DNA from 2 places in the Leifsonia soli genome. Region 2 is predicted to be linked to the other one. Evidence: predicted binding sites of a transcription regulator. Region 2 holds the regulator's gene; the other holds the start of a gene.

Region 1 (7,250 bases), 830 kb from region 2:
GTGCGCGCGCTCGCCCGCAGCCACGGGATCGATCTCTCCACCCTGCGTCCGAGCCGCCCGGACGGCGTCGTCACCCGACACGATGTGGAGGCGGCGCTGTCGGCGCGCGCGCAGGTGCCGCGGCGCGCATCCGTCGCCGGCCCGTCCTCCCCGGTGCCCGCCGCCCCCGAAGCCGCCGCCCCCGAAGCCGCCGCCGACCCGCGCACGGGCCTCACGGTCCGCGACACCGCCGCGTTCTCGCGCCTCCGCCGCACCGTCGCCGAGACCATGACGCGCAGCCGCTCCGAGATCCCCGAGGCGACGGTCTGGGTGGATGTGGATGCGACCGAGCTGTGGGACGGCCGGCGCCGCCTCGCCCGCGGCGGTCGCGCTCCCTCGTTCCTGTCCTTCGTCGCGCGGTTCGCCCTCACCGCTCTCGCGCGGCATCCCGAGCTCGCGGGTCGCGTGACCCCGGACGGCCAGGGACTGCAGCTCTTCGACGGCGTCAACCTGGGCTTCGCCGCCGACACCGACCGCGGCCTGCTCGTCCCGGTCGTCCGCCGGGCCGACCGCCTCTCGGTGCGCGAGCTCGACGCCGAGTTCGACCGCCTGGCGCGGGCGGCCCGCGACGGGACGCTCCCTCCCGCCGATCTCGCCGGGTCGACGTTCACGATCAACAACTACGGCAGCCTCGGCGTCGACGGCAGCGCCGCCATCATCAACCATCCCGAAGTCGCCATCCTCGGCCTCGGGCGGGCCATCGAGCGGCCGTGGGTCGTGGACGGCGCGATCGTGCCCCGGCGTATCCTGCAGCTGTCGCTCGTGTTCGACCACCGGGTGACCGACGGGGGAGTCGCGGCGGGCTTCCTGCGGGAGATCGCCGACGCGATCGAGTCGCCGCTCGGCGCGCTGGCGGACACGCCCGGCGCTGTCGCCGGCTGAGCGTAGGGTGGCGGCATGAGCGACAAGAAGAACGACGACGACTACGACCTCAGCGAGGAGAAGGAGGTCGCGCCGGAGGAGAACATCGACTGGCTGCCGACGCCGGAGCCGACCGACGGCGAGGCGCCGGCACCCTGAGCCGGGTCGCCGCCGGGCCTAGGGTTGGAGGAGTGACCCCTCGCTCGCTCCCGCTCTGGCTCGCGCTCGTCCTCGCCCTGCTCTGCGGCGCCCTGGTCGCACTGCAGTCGCGCATCAATGGTGAGCTGGGCAGTCGTCTGGGCGACGGCTTCACCGCCGCCGCCATCTCGTTCGGCTCCGGCCTGGTGATCCTCACGGTCGCGCTCGCGATCGTCCCCGCCGGACGGAGGGGCCTCGCGCGCGTCCGCGACGCCCTTCGCGGCCGCGGCCTGCGCTGGTGGTACGTCCTCGGCGGCGCCGCGGGTTCGTTCCTGGTGCTGTCGCAGGGGCTGACCGCCGCCGCGCTCGGCGTCGCGCTGTTCACGGTCGCGGTCGTGGCGGGGCAGACCATCAGCGGCCTCGTCCTCGACCGGATCGGCCTCGGCCCGGGAGGGCGCCGGCCGCTGACCGCCGCGCGTCTCGTCGGCGCGATGCTCGCCCTGGTCGCGGTCACGTGGGCCGTGTCGGCGCAGTTCGGCGGCGGCGCTCCGATGTGGATGATGCTGCTCCCGTTCATCGCCGGCCTCGGCACCGGTTGGCAGCAGGCCGTCAACGGTCAGGTCCGGGTCGTCGCCGAGAGCGCGCTCACCGCGACCTTCATCAACTTCGCCGTCGGCACCTCCGTGCTGGTGGTGCTCATGCTGGGGCACTGGGCGCTCGCCGGGCTGCCCGCGCGCCTGCCGGCGGAGCCGTGGCTCTACGTCGGCGGCGCGATCGGCTGCATCTTCATCGGGGTGACCGCGTTCCTGGTGCGGATCACCGGCGTCCTGCTGCTCGGCCTCGCCACCGTCGCCGGTCAGCTGGCCTCCGCACTGCTGCTCGACCTCCTGCTGCCCACCGCCGGCCACGTCCTCGCGTTCTCGACCATCGGCGGCACGCTGCTGGCGATCGTCGCGGTCGCCGTCGCCAGCATCCGCTGGGGCTGGCGCCGGCAAACCGCCTGACAAGAGGCCCGGCGGTCAGTCCAGCGTCGTCAGGAACCGCTCCGGGTCGATCGACCGGCGGTGCCCCTCCCGGCTGTCCGCGGTGATGCCGCCGACGTACAGCCAGCCGAGCAGCCGCTCGTTCTTCTTCAGCCCGTGCATCCGGTGCACGGCCTTCGATCGGGTGTGGTGGCCGGTCCGCCACATCACGCCCCAGCCCGCGTCGTGGAGGAGCAGGCTCAGGATGTGCGCGACGCCCGAGGCCACCGCGTCCTGCTCCCAGCCGGGAACCTTGTCGCTCTTCGTGCGCACCGAGACGATCGCGATCAGCAGGGAGGAGCGCAGCGGCTTGGATGCGAGCTTCTCCGCATCCGACCCGGTCGCCTTCGCATCCCGCACGAACGCCTGGCCGAGCCGCAGGCGGGCGTCGCCGCGCAGCTCGATGAGCCGCCACGGGTGCAGCGCGCTGTGATCGGCGACCCGGCCGGCTGCGGCCACCAGGGGCAGCAGCTCCTCGTGCGTCGGCGCATCCGGCGTCACACGCGAGTACGACCGGCGTGCGGCGACGCGCTCGGCGAGGCCGCCGGCGGGGCCGGCGACCGTCGGGGCCTCCGTCATCAGGACTCCGGCGTGAAGTTCAGCGAGAGGGAGTTCATGCAGTAGCGGTCGCCGGTGGGGGTGCCGAAGCCGTCCGGGAAGACGTGTCCAAGGTGCGAGCCGCAGGAGGCGCAGCGCACCTCGGTGCGCACCATGCCGAGGCTGGTGTCCTCGATGAGCTGGACGGCCTCCGGCCGGACGGACTCGTAGAAGCTCGGCCAGCCGCATCCCGAGTCGAACTTGGTTCCCGACTTGAACAGCTCGGCACCGCACGCGGCACAGGTGTACAGGCCCGCGCGGCTCTCGTCGAGCAGCTCGCCGGTCCACGGGCGTTCGGTCCCGGCCTCGCGGAGCACCGCGTACTGCTCGGGACTGAGTTCCTCACGCCACTCGTTCTCGCTCTTGGAGACCGTGTATCCGTCGGTGTGCCCGTTCGTGGCCGTCTCGTTCTGTGCCATGCCTGTCCCTTTCGTCGTCACCAGACTAAACGGCGTCGCCCCGGCGGCTGTTCCCGTTTCGTCCCGCGACGTGCCGGGCGGAAACAAGGAACACACAGGGCCGGCGTCCTAGGATGATGCGCGAGCGCGGGGCGCGACCGGCACGACCGGCACCGCCCGGCGTCCGTGACGAGGGAAGGCGGTGCGCGTGACCCGGTCTGCCGACGGACGGCCTGCCACCGACCGCACGCCCTCGGACACGGATCAGCTGAGCGATCGGGATGCCGCGATCCTCGCGTTCGAACGCCAGTGGTGGCGTCATGCCGGAGCCAAGGAGCAGGCCATCCGCGAGGAGTTCGGTCTCTCGGCGGCTCGGTACTATCAGTTGCTCGGTGCGCTGATCGACCGTCCGGCCGCCCTCCGCCACGACCCCATGCTCGTCAAGAGGCTGCTGCGGCTGCGCGAGGCGAGGCTGGCCGCCCGACACGCACGGACCCTCCCGTCCGGCGACTGACCCCGAGGACCGCATCCCCCGATGGCTGAGAAGTATCCCCGCGACAGGTTCGACGAGATCCCCGACGACCTGAAGCGCGTCGGCGCCCACCGGGCACCGCGCCCGCGGGGTCGCGGCTGGATCGCGGTCGGATGGGCGGCGCTCGCCACGATCGTGCTGGTCGGCGCCGGCATCTTCGGGCTCTCGGTCATCAACGGCAACCTCTCTTTCCACGGATCGCCGGCCTCGACGTCCCGGTCGCAGACGCCGACGCCCACGCCGACGCCGACGATCGTCCCGACCGTCAACCCGTCGCTGCAGGTCAACGTGCTCAACGGCACGGCCACGGAAGGTCTGGCGCAGACCGTCGGCGACAAGCTGAAGGCCGCGGGCTGGAAGGTCGCCGCCCTGGCGAACGCCGACCGCAACGACCTGGCATCCACGATCGTCTACTACGGCAACCCGGCCAACCAGGCCGCCGCTCTGGGCGTGGTGCAGTCGCTGCCGGGAGCGACCATCCAGCAGAGCAACGCGTTCGACGACACCGGCGCGGACATCACGGTCGTGATCGGCGCGAACTACCGGGGCTGATCCGCGCTCCGACCAGCCCCGGATCCCTTTGTTTCGCGCGTGTTTAACTTTCGCTTCATTTCGTAGTCGATTCACGAAATCTCTGGCGTCGCCGCCTATTGAAAGCATTAGGATCGGGAGTCAACGTGCGGCGACGGATCGCGCGAGCGACACAGCAATGGGAGTAATGCATGGCGAACGGGACCGTGAAGTGGTTCAACGCTGAGAAGGGCTACGGCTTCATCACCGTCGATGGAGGGGGACAGGACGTTTTCGTTCATTACTCCGCGATTGACATGAACGGATACAAGGTCCTCGAAGAGGGCCAGCAGGTCGTCTTCGAGGTCGGCACCGGGCAGAAGGGCCCGCAGGCCGAGTCGGTGCGACTGGCCTGAGCACAGCGAACCAACGAATCTGCGGAGCGCCGTCCCCATCGGGGGCGGCGCTTCGCCGTTGCTCCCGGTGTTCGCCGGTCGCGGAGTGACCTTGCACTCGACAGCGGCGAGTGCCAGAATCGCTTTAGCACTCCATCTGATCGAGTGCTAATAGACGGAATCTTTCGCACACGTCCGGGAGGGACGAGAAACACATGGCAAAGATCATTGCTTTCAACGAGGACGCCCGCCGCGGCCTCGAGCGCGGCCTCAACACCCTGGCCGACACGGTCAAGGTGACCCTGGGCCCGCGCGGTCGTAACGTCGTCCTCGAGAAGAAGTGGGGCGCACCGACGATCACCAACGACGGCGTCTCCATCGCAAAGGAGATCGAGCTCGACGATCCGTACGAGAAGATCGGCGCGGAGCTCGTCAAGGAGGTCGCCAAGAAGACCGACGACGTCGCCGGTGACGGCACCACCACCGCGACCGTCCTCGCTCAGGCCCTGGTCAAGGAGGGCCTGCGGAACGTCGCGGCCGGCGCCGACCCGATCACCCTGAAGCGCGGCATCGAGAAGGCCGTCGCGGCGGTCACCGAGGAGCTCATCGCCTCCGCCAAGGAGGTCGAGACCAAGGAGGAGATCGCGGCCACCGCGTCCATCTCCGCCGGCGACACCACCATCGGCGAGATCATCGCCGAGGCGATCGACAAGGTCGGCAAGGAGGGCGTCGTCACCGTCGAGGAGTCGAACACCTTCGGCACCGAGCTCGAGCTCACCGAGGGCATGCGCTTCGACAAGGGCTTCCTGTCGCAGTACTTCGTGACCGACCAGGACCGCCAGGAGGCGGTGTTCGAGGACCCGTACATCCTCATCGCCAACCAGAAGATCAGCAACATCAAGGACCTCCTGCCGATCGTCGACAAGGTGATCCAGGCCGGCAAGCCGCTCCTCATCATCGCTGAGGACGTCGACGGCGAGGCCCTCGCGACCCTGATCGTGAACAAGATCCGCGGCATCTTCAAGTCCGTCGCCGTCAAGGCTCCGGGCTTCGGCGACCGCCGCAAGGCCATGCTGCAGGACATCGCGATCCTGACCGGCGGCCAGGTCATCTCCGAGGAGGTCGGTCTCAAGCTCGAGAACGTCACCCTCGACCTGCTCGGCCAGGCTCGCAAGGTCGTCATCACCAAGGACGAGACCACGATCGTCGAGGGCTCCGGCGACCCGGAGGCCATCGCCGGCCGCGTGCAGCAGATCCGCAACGAGATCGAGTCGACCGACTCGGACTACGACCGCGAGAAGCTGCAGGAGCGCCTCGCCAAGCTCGCGGGCGGCGTCGCCGTCATCAAGGCGGGCGCGGCCACCGAGGTCGAGCTCAAGGAGCGCAAGCACCGCATCGAGGACGCCGTCCGCAACGCGAAGGCCGCCGTCGAGGAGGGCATCGTCGCCGGTGGTGGCGTGGCCCTCATCCAGGCCGGCAAGACCGCCTTCGAGAAGCTGCAGCTCACTGGTGACGAGGCGACCGGCGCCAACATCGTCAAGGTCGCCATCGAGGCTCCGCTGAAGCAGATCGCGATCAACGCGGGCCTCGAGGCCGGCGTCGTCGTCGAGAAGGTCCGCAACCTCCCGGTCGGCCACGGCCTCAACGCCGCGACCGGCGAGTACGTCGACATGCTGGCCTCCGGCATCAACGACCCGGTGAAGGTCACCCGCTCGGCGCTGCAGAACGCCGCGTCGATCGCGGGCCTGTTCCTCACCACCGAGGCCGTCGTCGCCGACAAGCCCGAGAAGAACCCGGCTCCGGTCGGCGACCCGGGCGCAGGCATGGACTTCTAAGTCCCGCATCACGCAGAGAGGGCGCTTCCCCGTTCGGGGAGGCGCCCTCTTCGCGTGCGTCCCTTCGCGACATCGCGGAGGGCCATCGAGTCGTGACTCGATGCCGGAATCCGGGTCGAGCGGCGACAGGATGTCGCACCTCGGCGGGCGGGGCGGGCCGTTAGGGCGCGACGGGCTTGGGGGAGGCGGGGGAGCCGGCGAGCGGCAGCGAGACGCGGAAGGTCGCGCCGCCTCCCTCGGTGTCGACGACGTCGACCGTCCCATTGTGCGCGGCCACGATGGACGAGACGATCGCGAGCCCCAGTCCGCTGCCCCCGGTCTCGCGGGCGCGCGACGTGTCGGCGCGCCAGAAGCGCTGGAAGATCTTCTCGCGGATCTGCGGAGGGATGCCCTCGCCGTGGTCGCGGACCTCGATGATGCCGCGCTCGGTGCGGTGGTCGATCTGCACCGCGATCTCGATCGGGCTGCCCTCCGGCGTGTAGCGCAGCGCGTTGCCCATCAGGTTGGTGATGACCTGGCGGAGCTTGTTCTCCTCCGCCATGACGATCGCGGGCTCCGAGGGGGCCGGCTGCGTCAGCACCACCTTCTCGCCGGTCGAGATCGGCAGCGGTCCTGTCGTCGCACGGCGGGTGCGGCCGCGGCGCAGGCGCGCCAGCGCCGAGCCTGCGAACGCGATCGGTCCGGTGGCGTTGCTCGGCCGCGCGTCCGTGTCGGGGATCGTCATCGGGACGGTGTCCAGCCCGGGCTCCGTGCTGTCGTCGTCCTCCGGTGCACGCGGCTCCGGTGGCACGACGGTCACCACACGGCCCGGGGAGCCGGCCATCGCGTCCATCGCCGCGTCCTGCGCGATCTTCACGAGGTCGACGCGGTGCAGGTCGAGCGGCTTGGTTTCATCGAGCCGGGCGAGCTCGAGGAGGTCCTCC
Region 2 (7,250 bases):
CCTTCGCCATGGCCAGGTACGTCTTCCCGGTGCCGGCGGGGCCGATGCCGAAGACGATCGTGTTGCGGTCGATCGCGTCGACGTACTGGCTCTGACCCAGCGTCTTCGGCCGGATGCTCTTGCCGCGGGCGGTCAGGATGGCCTGGCCGAGCACGTCGGACGGGCTGAGGTTGAGATCGGTTCCGATCATGCGCGCCGAGCTCGTCACCTCGGCCGGGGAGAGGTCCTGGCCGTTGCGCACCATCTGGAGCAACTCCTCCACGAGGCGGCGCGCCTCGGCCACCTGCCCGGCGTCGCCGCTCAGGGCGATCTCGTTGCCGCGCACGTGGACGCTGACGAGCGGGTACTGCCGTTCCAGCGTGGTGAGCAGGCGATCCTGCGGTCCGAGAAGGCGGACCATCTGCACGCCGTCGACGCTCAGGCGCACCTCGGCGCCGTCGCCCGGATTCGCTCCGGAGGCGGTGGATTCGCTAGAGGGCAAGGCTTCCTTCCTCGAGGCCCGGGCTGCCGGCCGGGGCGCTCAGTACGTGTGCGTGGACGTGGAACACGGTCTGACCCGCGCGCTCGCCCGTGTTGAAGATCAGGCGGAAGTCGCCGTCTCCGTGCTCGTCGGCGAGGCGCTTCGCCGTCGCGACCAGTTCGGCCAGCAGCTCGGGGTCGCCGGCCGCGAGCTCGACGACATCGCGGTACTGCTCCGTTTTGGGCACGACGAGGAGGTGCACGGGGGCTTTCGGCGCGATGTCGCGGAACGCGATCAGGCGCTCCGAGTCGTACACCACGTCGGCCGGGATCTCGCCCGCGATGATGCGGGAGAAGATCGAACGCTCCGTCTCTGCCATACCCCTATCCTATTCGCCCCCTCCGACGCCCCACCGAGCTCTCTCCACCCCCCCGTCGACTCTCCGCCCACCGTCGAGTCCGCGATCTTTGCACGCGAAGAGCGGTCTGAGCGTGCAAAGTTTGCGGACTCGACGGTGGGGGTCACCAGCGGCGGAGGGATGCGTTGAGCACCGCGAGGGCGGCGGGGCCCGCGGTGGAGGTGCGGAGCACCGTGGAGCCGAGGCGGACGAGCTCGGCGCCCGCGTCGCGGAACGCGGCCAGCTCCTGCGGCGCGATCCCGCCCTCGGGACCGACGACGAGGACGAGGTCGCGCCCGTCGGGTTCGACCCCCGTCAAGGGAGCTTCGGCGTCCGGCTCCAGGACGAGCACGCGTGCGCCCGCGGCCAGCGCGGCCACCTGCTTCGTGGTGGCGAGCTCGCCCACCTCGGGCGTCCAGGCGCGGATGGACTGCTTCGACGCCTCCCGCACGATCGCGGCCCAGCGCTCGCGGCCCTTCGCGACCTTGGGGCCCTCCCAGCGCGAGACCGAGCGGGATGCGGCCCACGGCACCACCGCATCCACACCGAGCTCCGTCGCGGCCTGGATCGCGAGCTCGTCCCTGTCGCCCTTGGCGAGCGCCTGCACCAGCGTGATCCCCGGCGTCGCGCGCTCGACCCGTGACACCGACTCGACGTCGATGGTCAGCTCGGTGTTCGTCGACACCAGCACTTCGCCCGAGGCCACGAGCCCCCGCCCGTTGCCGATCAGCACCGACTCGCCCGGGCGCGTGCGGTTGACCGTCGCCGCGTGCTTCGCCTCGGCACCGCTGAGCGACAGCCGGGCGCCGACCTCGACATCGTCGAGATCCTCGCGCAGGTACAGGGAGGCCATCGCCGGCTAGAGGTTCAGGAACCGGTCGCGCAGCTTCGCGAACAGCCCCTGCTGGAAGCGGGCCAGCGACGGCTCCGGTCCCTTGTGGACGGCCGCGAACTTCTTGATGAGGTCCTTCTCCTTGTGGTCGAGCTTCGTCGGGGTCACGACCTGGATGCCGACGCGCAGGTCGCCACGGCCCGTGCCGCGCAGGTGCGTGATCCCGCGGTCCTTGACCGTGACGATGTCGGCGGACTGCGTGCCGGGCTTGAGCTCGAGGCGGATGTCGCCGTCGAGGGCCTTCACGGTCGCCGTCGTGCCGAGGATCGCATCCGTCATCGACAGCTCCAGCGTGCAGAGCAGGTCGTCGCCGTCGCGGCTGAACACGTCGTGGTGCTTGACCTTGATCTCGAGGTAGAGGTCGCCGTTCGGGCCGCCGGCGGGGCCGGCCTCGCCGCTGCCGGGCATCTGCAGACGGAGGCCGGTATCGACGCCCGCGGGGATGTCCACGGGAACGGTGCGACGGGCGCGAACGCGGCCCTGGCCCTGGCAGGTGACGCAGGGGGTCGCGATGACGGTGCCGTACCCGCGGCAGGTGCCGCACGGGCTCGAGGTCATCACGTTGCCGAGCAGCGACCGGACCGAGCGCTGGATGCTGCCCGTGCCGTGGCAGATGTCGCACGTCACCGGCTGCGTGCCCGGCTGGCAGCACGAGCCGTTGCAGGTCTCGCAGACGACCGCGGTGTCGACCTCCAGGTCGCGGTGCGTGCCGAAGATGACCTCGTCGAGGTCCACCTCGACGCGCAGCAGGGCGTCCTGTCCGCGCTCCCGGCGCGAACGCGGACCGCGCGTGGCGCCGCCTCCCCCGCCGAAGAACGTCTCGAAGATGTCGCTGAACCCGGCGAAATCGCCAGCGCCTGCGCCGCCGCCGAAGCCGCCGGAGCCGCCCAGGTCGTACTGCTGCCGCTGCTGCGGGTCGCTGAGCACGTCGTAGGCGTGCGTCACGAGCTTGAAGCGCTCCTGCGCCTCGGCGCTGGGGTTCACGTCCGGATGGAGCTCGCGCGCCAGCCGGCGGTACGCCTTCTTGATCTCGTCGGGGCTGGCGTCGCGCTCGACGCCGAGGACTTCGTAGTGGTCGGCCACGTGGGGCTGTTCCTTCTTCTTTCGTCGCGTGTGGTGATCGCCGGATGCGGCGGCGGCCTACTGGTCGCCGAGCAGCCGGGAGAGGTAGCGGGCGACCGCGCGGACCGCGGCCATGTTGCCCGAGTAGTCCATGCGGAGAGGACCGAGGAGGCCGACGCGGGCCACATCCGATCCCGCCGCACTGTAACCGCTGGAGAGCACGGATGCTTCCGTCAGCCCGAAACCGGCGTTCTCGCGGCCGATGCTGACCGCGACGCCGTGCTGATCGGTGGCCATCTCGTCGAACAGCCGGAGCAGGACGACCTGCTCCTCGATCGCCTCGAGCACCGGGGTGATGGTGCCGGGGAAGTCGAGCTCGGTGCGCACCAGGTTCGCAGCGCCCGCCATCACCAGCTTCTCCTGCCGGTTGGCCGCGATCTGGTCGAGCAGGGCGCCGGCGACGGGCTCGACGAGAGCGCGCGTGCGCTCCGTGAGGGCATCCGGCAGGTCGCGCAGCCGGCTGGCCGCCTCCGACAGCGTCAGGCCGGCCGCAGCGCCGTTGATCGCCCCGCGGATCTCGGCCACATCCTCGTCGCTCAGGTCGGCCGGGAGCTCGATCACGCGCTGCTCGACGGCGCCGGAGTCGGTGATGAGCACGCTGAGCAGGCGGTGGGGCGCGAGCGCCACCAGTTCGATGTGACGGATGCGCGAGCGCGCCACCGACGGGTACTGCACGAGGGCGACCTGGTTGGTCAGCTGCGAGAGCAGCCGGACCGTGCGGGAGAGCACGTCGTCGAGGTCGACCGACTGGCCGAGGAACGTCTCGATGGCCGTGCGCTGCGCCGACGTGAGCGGGCGCATCTCCGCCAGGTGGTCGACGAAGAGGCGGTAGCCCTTGTCGGTGGGGACGCGTCCAGAGGACGTGTGCGGAGCCGCGATGAGCTCCTCCTCCTCGAGCAGCGCCATGTCGTTGCGGATGGTCGCGGCGGACACCCCGAAGGAGTGGCGCTCGACGATGCTCTTCGAGCCGACCGGCTCGCGCGACGCCACGTAGTCCTGGACGATGACGCGCAACACTTCGAGGCTGCGTTCCGAGACCATCTCCGCCTCCCGTCGACCGATTAGCACTCGCTGTTCTTGAGTGCCAATCCTACCGCGTCGAAACGCGGCGAGGATGATTGCTGCCTGTGACACGGCAGCAGTACCGTATGCACACCGGTTCGACGCACCGTCGCAGCCGATCACGAAAGGGTTCCGCCGAATGACCGACCCGAACCAGCCCACCGACCCCGCGGGTGGCGTGCCCCCGCAGCAGCCCGGCGGCGTTCCGCCCCAGCAGCCCTCCTCCAACATCCCGCCCCAGCAGCCGTACGCTCAGCCCGCCGGAGCGCAGCAGCCGTACGCCGCTGCCCCCGCCGCCCCGCTCGACGCCGCGCAGGACAAGCAGTGGGCAGCGTTCGCCCACCTCGGCGGCATCCTCTGGATCCTCCCGTCCCTGATCATCTGGCTCGTGTTCAAGGATCGCGGACGGCTCACCAACCAGGAGGCCAAGGAGGCCCTCAACTGGCAGATCACCTGGATCATCGCCTGGGTCGCCTCGCAGATCATCGGGATCATCATCGGCAGCTTCACCTACGGCATCGGCTACCTGCTCTTCGGGCTGCTCATCCCGTGGGCGCTGTACATCATCAACCTGGTGTTCTCGATCCTCGGTTTCGTCCGCGTGAACAGCGGCGGGACCTACCGCTACCCGGTGAACTTCCGCTTCATCAAGTGACGGACGGCCCCCAGCCGGGGCATCGGCGCGTTCAGGCCCTTTTCAGCCCCGCGCCGCGCGCCCTAGGCTGGGGGCCGACCACGTCCATCCCCCGTTCCTGAGGAGAACCGCGCCATGTCCGCGACACCCCCGCCGCCACCCCAGCAGCCTTACGGAGGCGGCGCGCAGCAGCTGAGCCCCGCCGACGAGAAGCTGTGGGCGACACTGGTCCAGATCGGCGGGATCCTGTTCAACTGGATCCCCGCGCTCATCGGCTACCTGGTGCTGAAGGACCGCGGACCGTTCGTCCGCGCCCACACCGCCACAGCACTCAACTTCCAGATCACCATCTTCATCGCCTACGTCGTCGGCGGCCTCCTGACGATCGTGGTCATCGGCATCTTCGTGATCATCGCGGCCTGGGTGCTCAACATCGTGTTCAGCATCATCGCCGCCGTGAAGGCCAACCAGGGCGAGTACTACACGTACCCGCTCGCCATCCGGTTCGTCAGCTAGAGCGGACCATCGGCGGTTCGCAACCGTCAGGCGGCCTCGTCCGCCAGCAGCCGGCGCACCACGGCGTCGGCCAGGAGCCGCCCCCGCAGGGTCAGCACGATCGACCCGCGGAGGGCGGCTCTTCCGTCGACGAGGCCGTCGGCGATCAAGCCGGGGACCTCGTGCCGCCCGGCGTCGCCCAGCTCAGCCGTGCGCAGTCCGTCGCGGATGCGCGAGAGCAGCAGCACCCGCTCGACCCGCCGGGTCTCCGCGTCGAGGGTCTCCCGCCCTGCGGCAGGCGACTCCCCTGCGAGCACGCGCTGCGCGTACGCGGCCGGGTGCTTCACGTTCCACCAGCGGACGCCGCCGACGTGGCTGTGCGCGCCCGGTCCGACACCCCACCAGTCGTGGCCGAGCCAGTACGCGAGGTTGTGCCGCGACCGGTGGGAGGCGTCGGTCGTCCAGTTGCTGACCTCGTACCAGTCATAGCCGGCGTCGGACAGGCGCTGGTCGGCCAGCTCGTACATGTCCGCTTCGAGGTCGTCGTCGGGCTCCGGCACCTGGCCCGACCGGATCTGCCGCGCCAGCTTCGTGCCCGGCTCGACGATCAGGGCGTACGCCGAGAGGTGGTCCGGCTCGCAGTCCAGCGCGGTGTCGAGGCTGCGGGACCAGTCGTCGAGCGACTCCCCCGGCGTCCCGTAGATCAGGTCGAGGCTCACCTGCAGGCCCGCCGCGCGCGCCCAGCCGACCACCAGCGGGATGCGCGCCGGGTCGTGCGTGCGCTCGAGCGTTTCGAGCACATGCGGCACGGCGGACTGCATCCCGAACGACACCCGGGTGAATCCGGCGTCGGCGAGGCGCTGCAGATCGTCCGCGTCGACCGAGTCGGGATTCGCCTCCGTCGTGACCTCGGCGCCGTCGGCGAGTCCCCAGGCGCCGCGCACCGCGCCGAGCATCGCCGCCAGATCGCCGGGCGGGAGCAGCGTGGGCGTGCCGCCGCCGAAGAACACGGTCGACACCCGGCGCTCCGGCACGCCACTCGCCCGCAGGGCCTCGGCGGCGAAGCCGACCTCCTGAACGGCGTGGCCGGCGTAGTCCGACTGCGAGACGCCGCGCAGCTCGGTCGCCGTGTAGGTGTTGAAGTCGCAGTACCCGCAGCGCACCCGGCAGAAGGGCACGTGCACGTACACGCCGAAGTCGCGTTCGCTGGCGCCGTCGGCCGCGGTCGCGGGCAGCAGGCCGTCGGCGGGCGCGGGGTCGCCGACGGGGAGGATGCTCGGCATCAGGCGGACCGCACGGGGTGGAGCGCGCGCAGGTACTTCGCCGTGTAGCGGCGCTGCACCATGGCCAGCACCGGCGAGACGGCGCGGTAGAAGGCGTTCGACGGCCGCGACAGCGCACGGAGCACGAACCAGACCGTCCCGTCGTCGCGCTGCTCGACCAGGAACATCTCCTCGCCGCTCTCGGGGTGCCCGTGCAGCGTCCCGTAGGCGAACCCGCGCCGGTGGGGCTCGTCGACGACGTAGACGACGCGGACCGGTGCGGACACCCGGAACGGGCCGAAGGGGATCTTGAGAACGGCGGTCATCCCGTTGCGCACGAAGGGGGTCCCGTCGTCGGAGAACACGTCCTCCTCCGTCCGGTTCTCACGCATGCGGACCGGGGTGCCGTCCGGGCCGAACTCGACGCCCTCGTACTGGACGCCGGTGCCCTCGTGCACATCCGTCACCTGGATGCCGCTGCCCTTCTGGACGCCCCACGCCATGAGAGCGGTCGCGGCGGTCTCGAACCGCTCGTCCCCGCTACCGAGCCGGACGCTGCGCTCCAGCGGCTTGTAGCCCTTCGGCGGGTAGTACAGCAGATCCGCCGCCTGGGTGCCGCCGACCGCCCCGTACGTGACGGGCTGGTCGGTGAACGTCGAGCGGCGCATAGATTCATCATCCGCTATGCCGAGCGGGTTCGCGAAACGGGTGTTCGCGAGGCCGGCGGACGCGGACGCCCTACTTCTTGTCCTTCTTCTCCGTGTCGCCGGAGAGCGCGGCGATGAAGGCCTCCTGGGGGACCTCGACGCGGCCGACCATCTTCATGCGCTTCTTGCCCTCCTTCTGCTTCTCGAGGAGCTTGCGCTTGCGGGTGATGTCACCGCCGTAGCACTTGGCCAGCACGTCCTTGCGCATCGCGCGGATGT

The links. Region 2 encodes HrcA, which represses chaperone genes, less so after heat shock. Its sites were predicted from a motif close to TTNGCACTCGNNNNNNNCGAGTGCNAA; they were not measured.
Region 1: groL (chaperonin GroEL) is a predicted target of HrcA. The motif match lies at 4,638-4,664, and genes of this name have one in related genera.

What each region holds. Positions count from the first base shown of each region.
Region 1 is NZ_JACCBJ010000001.1:1,825,633-1,832,882, reverse strand. It holds gene BJ963_RS08860 (dihydrolipoamide acetyltransferase family protein) at 1-921, shown strand, start outside; gene BJ963_RS19375 (hypothetical protein) at 937-1,059, shown strand; gene BJ963_RS08855 (DMT family transporter) at 1,092-2,042, shown strand; gene BJ963_RS08850 (nitroreductase family protein) at 2,058-2,639, opposite strand; gene msrB (peptide-methionine (R)-S-oxide reductase MsrB) at 2,639-3,076, opposite strand; gene BJ963_RS08840 (DUF3263 domain-containing protein) at 3,258-3,569, shown strand; gene BJ963_RS08835 (LytR C-terminal domain-containing protein) at 3,591-4,139, shown strand; gene BJ963_RS08830 (cold-shock protein) at 4,310-4,513, shown strand; gene groL (chaperonin GroEL) at 4,708-6,327, shown strand; gene BJ963_RS08820 (sensor histidine kinase) at 6,488-7,250, opposite strand, start outside.
Region 2 is NZ_JACCBJ010000001.1:995,463-1,002,712, reverse strand. It holds gene BJ963_RS04855 (PhoH family protein) at 1-481, opposite strand, end outside; gene BJ963_RS04850 (histidine triad nucleotide-binding protein) at 471-839, opposite strand; gene BJ963_RS04845 (16S rRNA (uracil(1498)-N(3))-methyltransferase) at 982-1,710, opposite strand; gene dnaJ (molecular chaperone DnaJ) at 1,717-2,832, opposite strand; gene hrcA (heat-inducible transcriptional repressor HrcA) at 2,890-3,912, opposite strand; gene BJ963_RS04830 (DUF4870 domain-containing protein) at 4,073-4,588, shown strand; gene BJ963_RS04825 (DUF4870 domain-containing protein) at 4,703-5,083, shown strand; gene hemW (radical SAM family heme chaperone HemW) at 5,110-6,345, opposite strand; gene BJ963_RS04815 (DUF1990 domain-containing protein) at 6,345-6,992, opposite strand; gene lepA (translation elongation factor 4) at 7,063-7,250, opposite strand, start outside.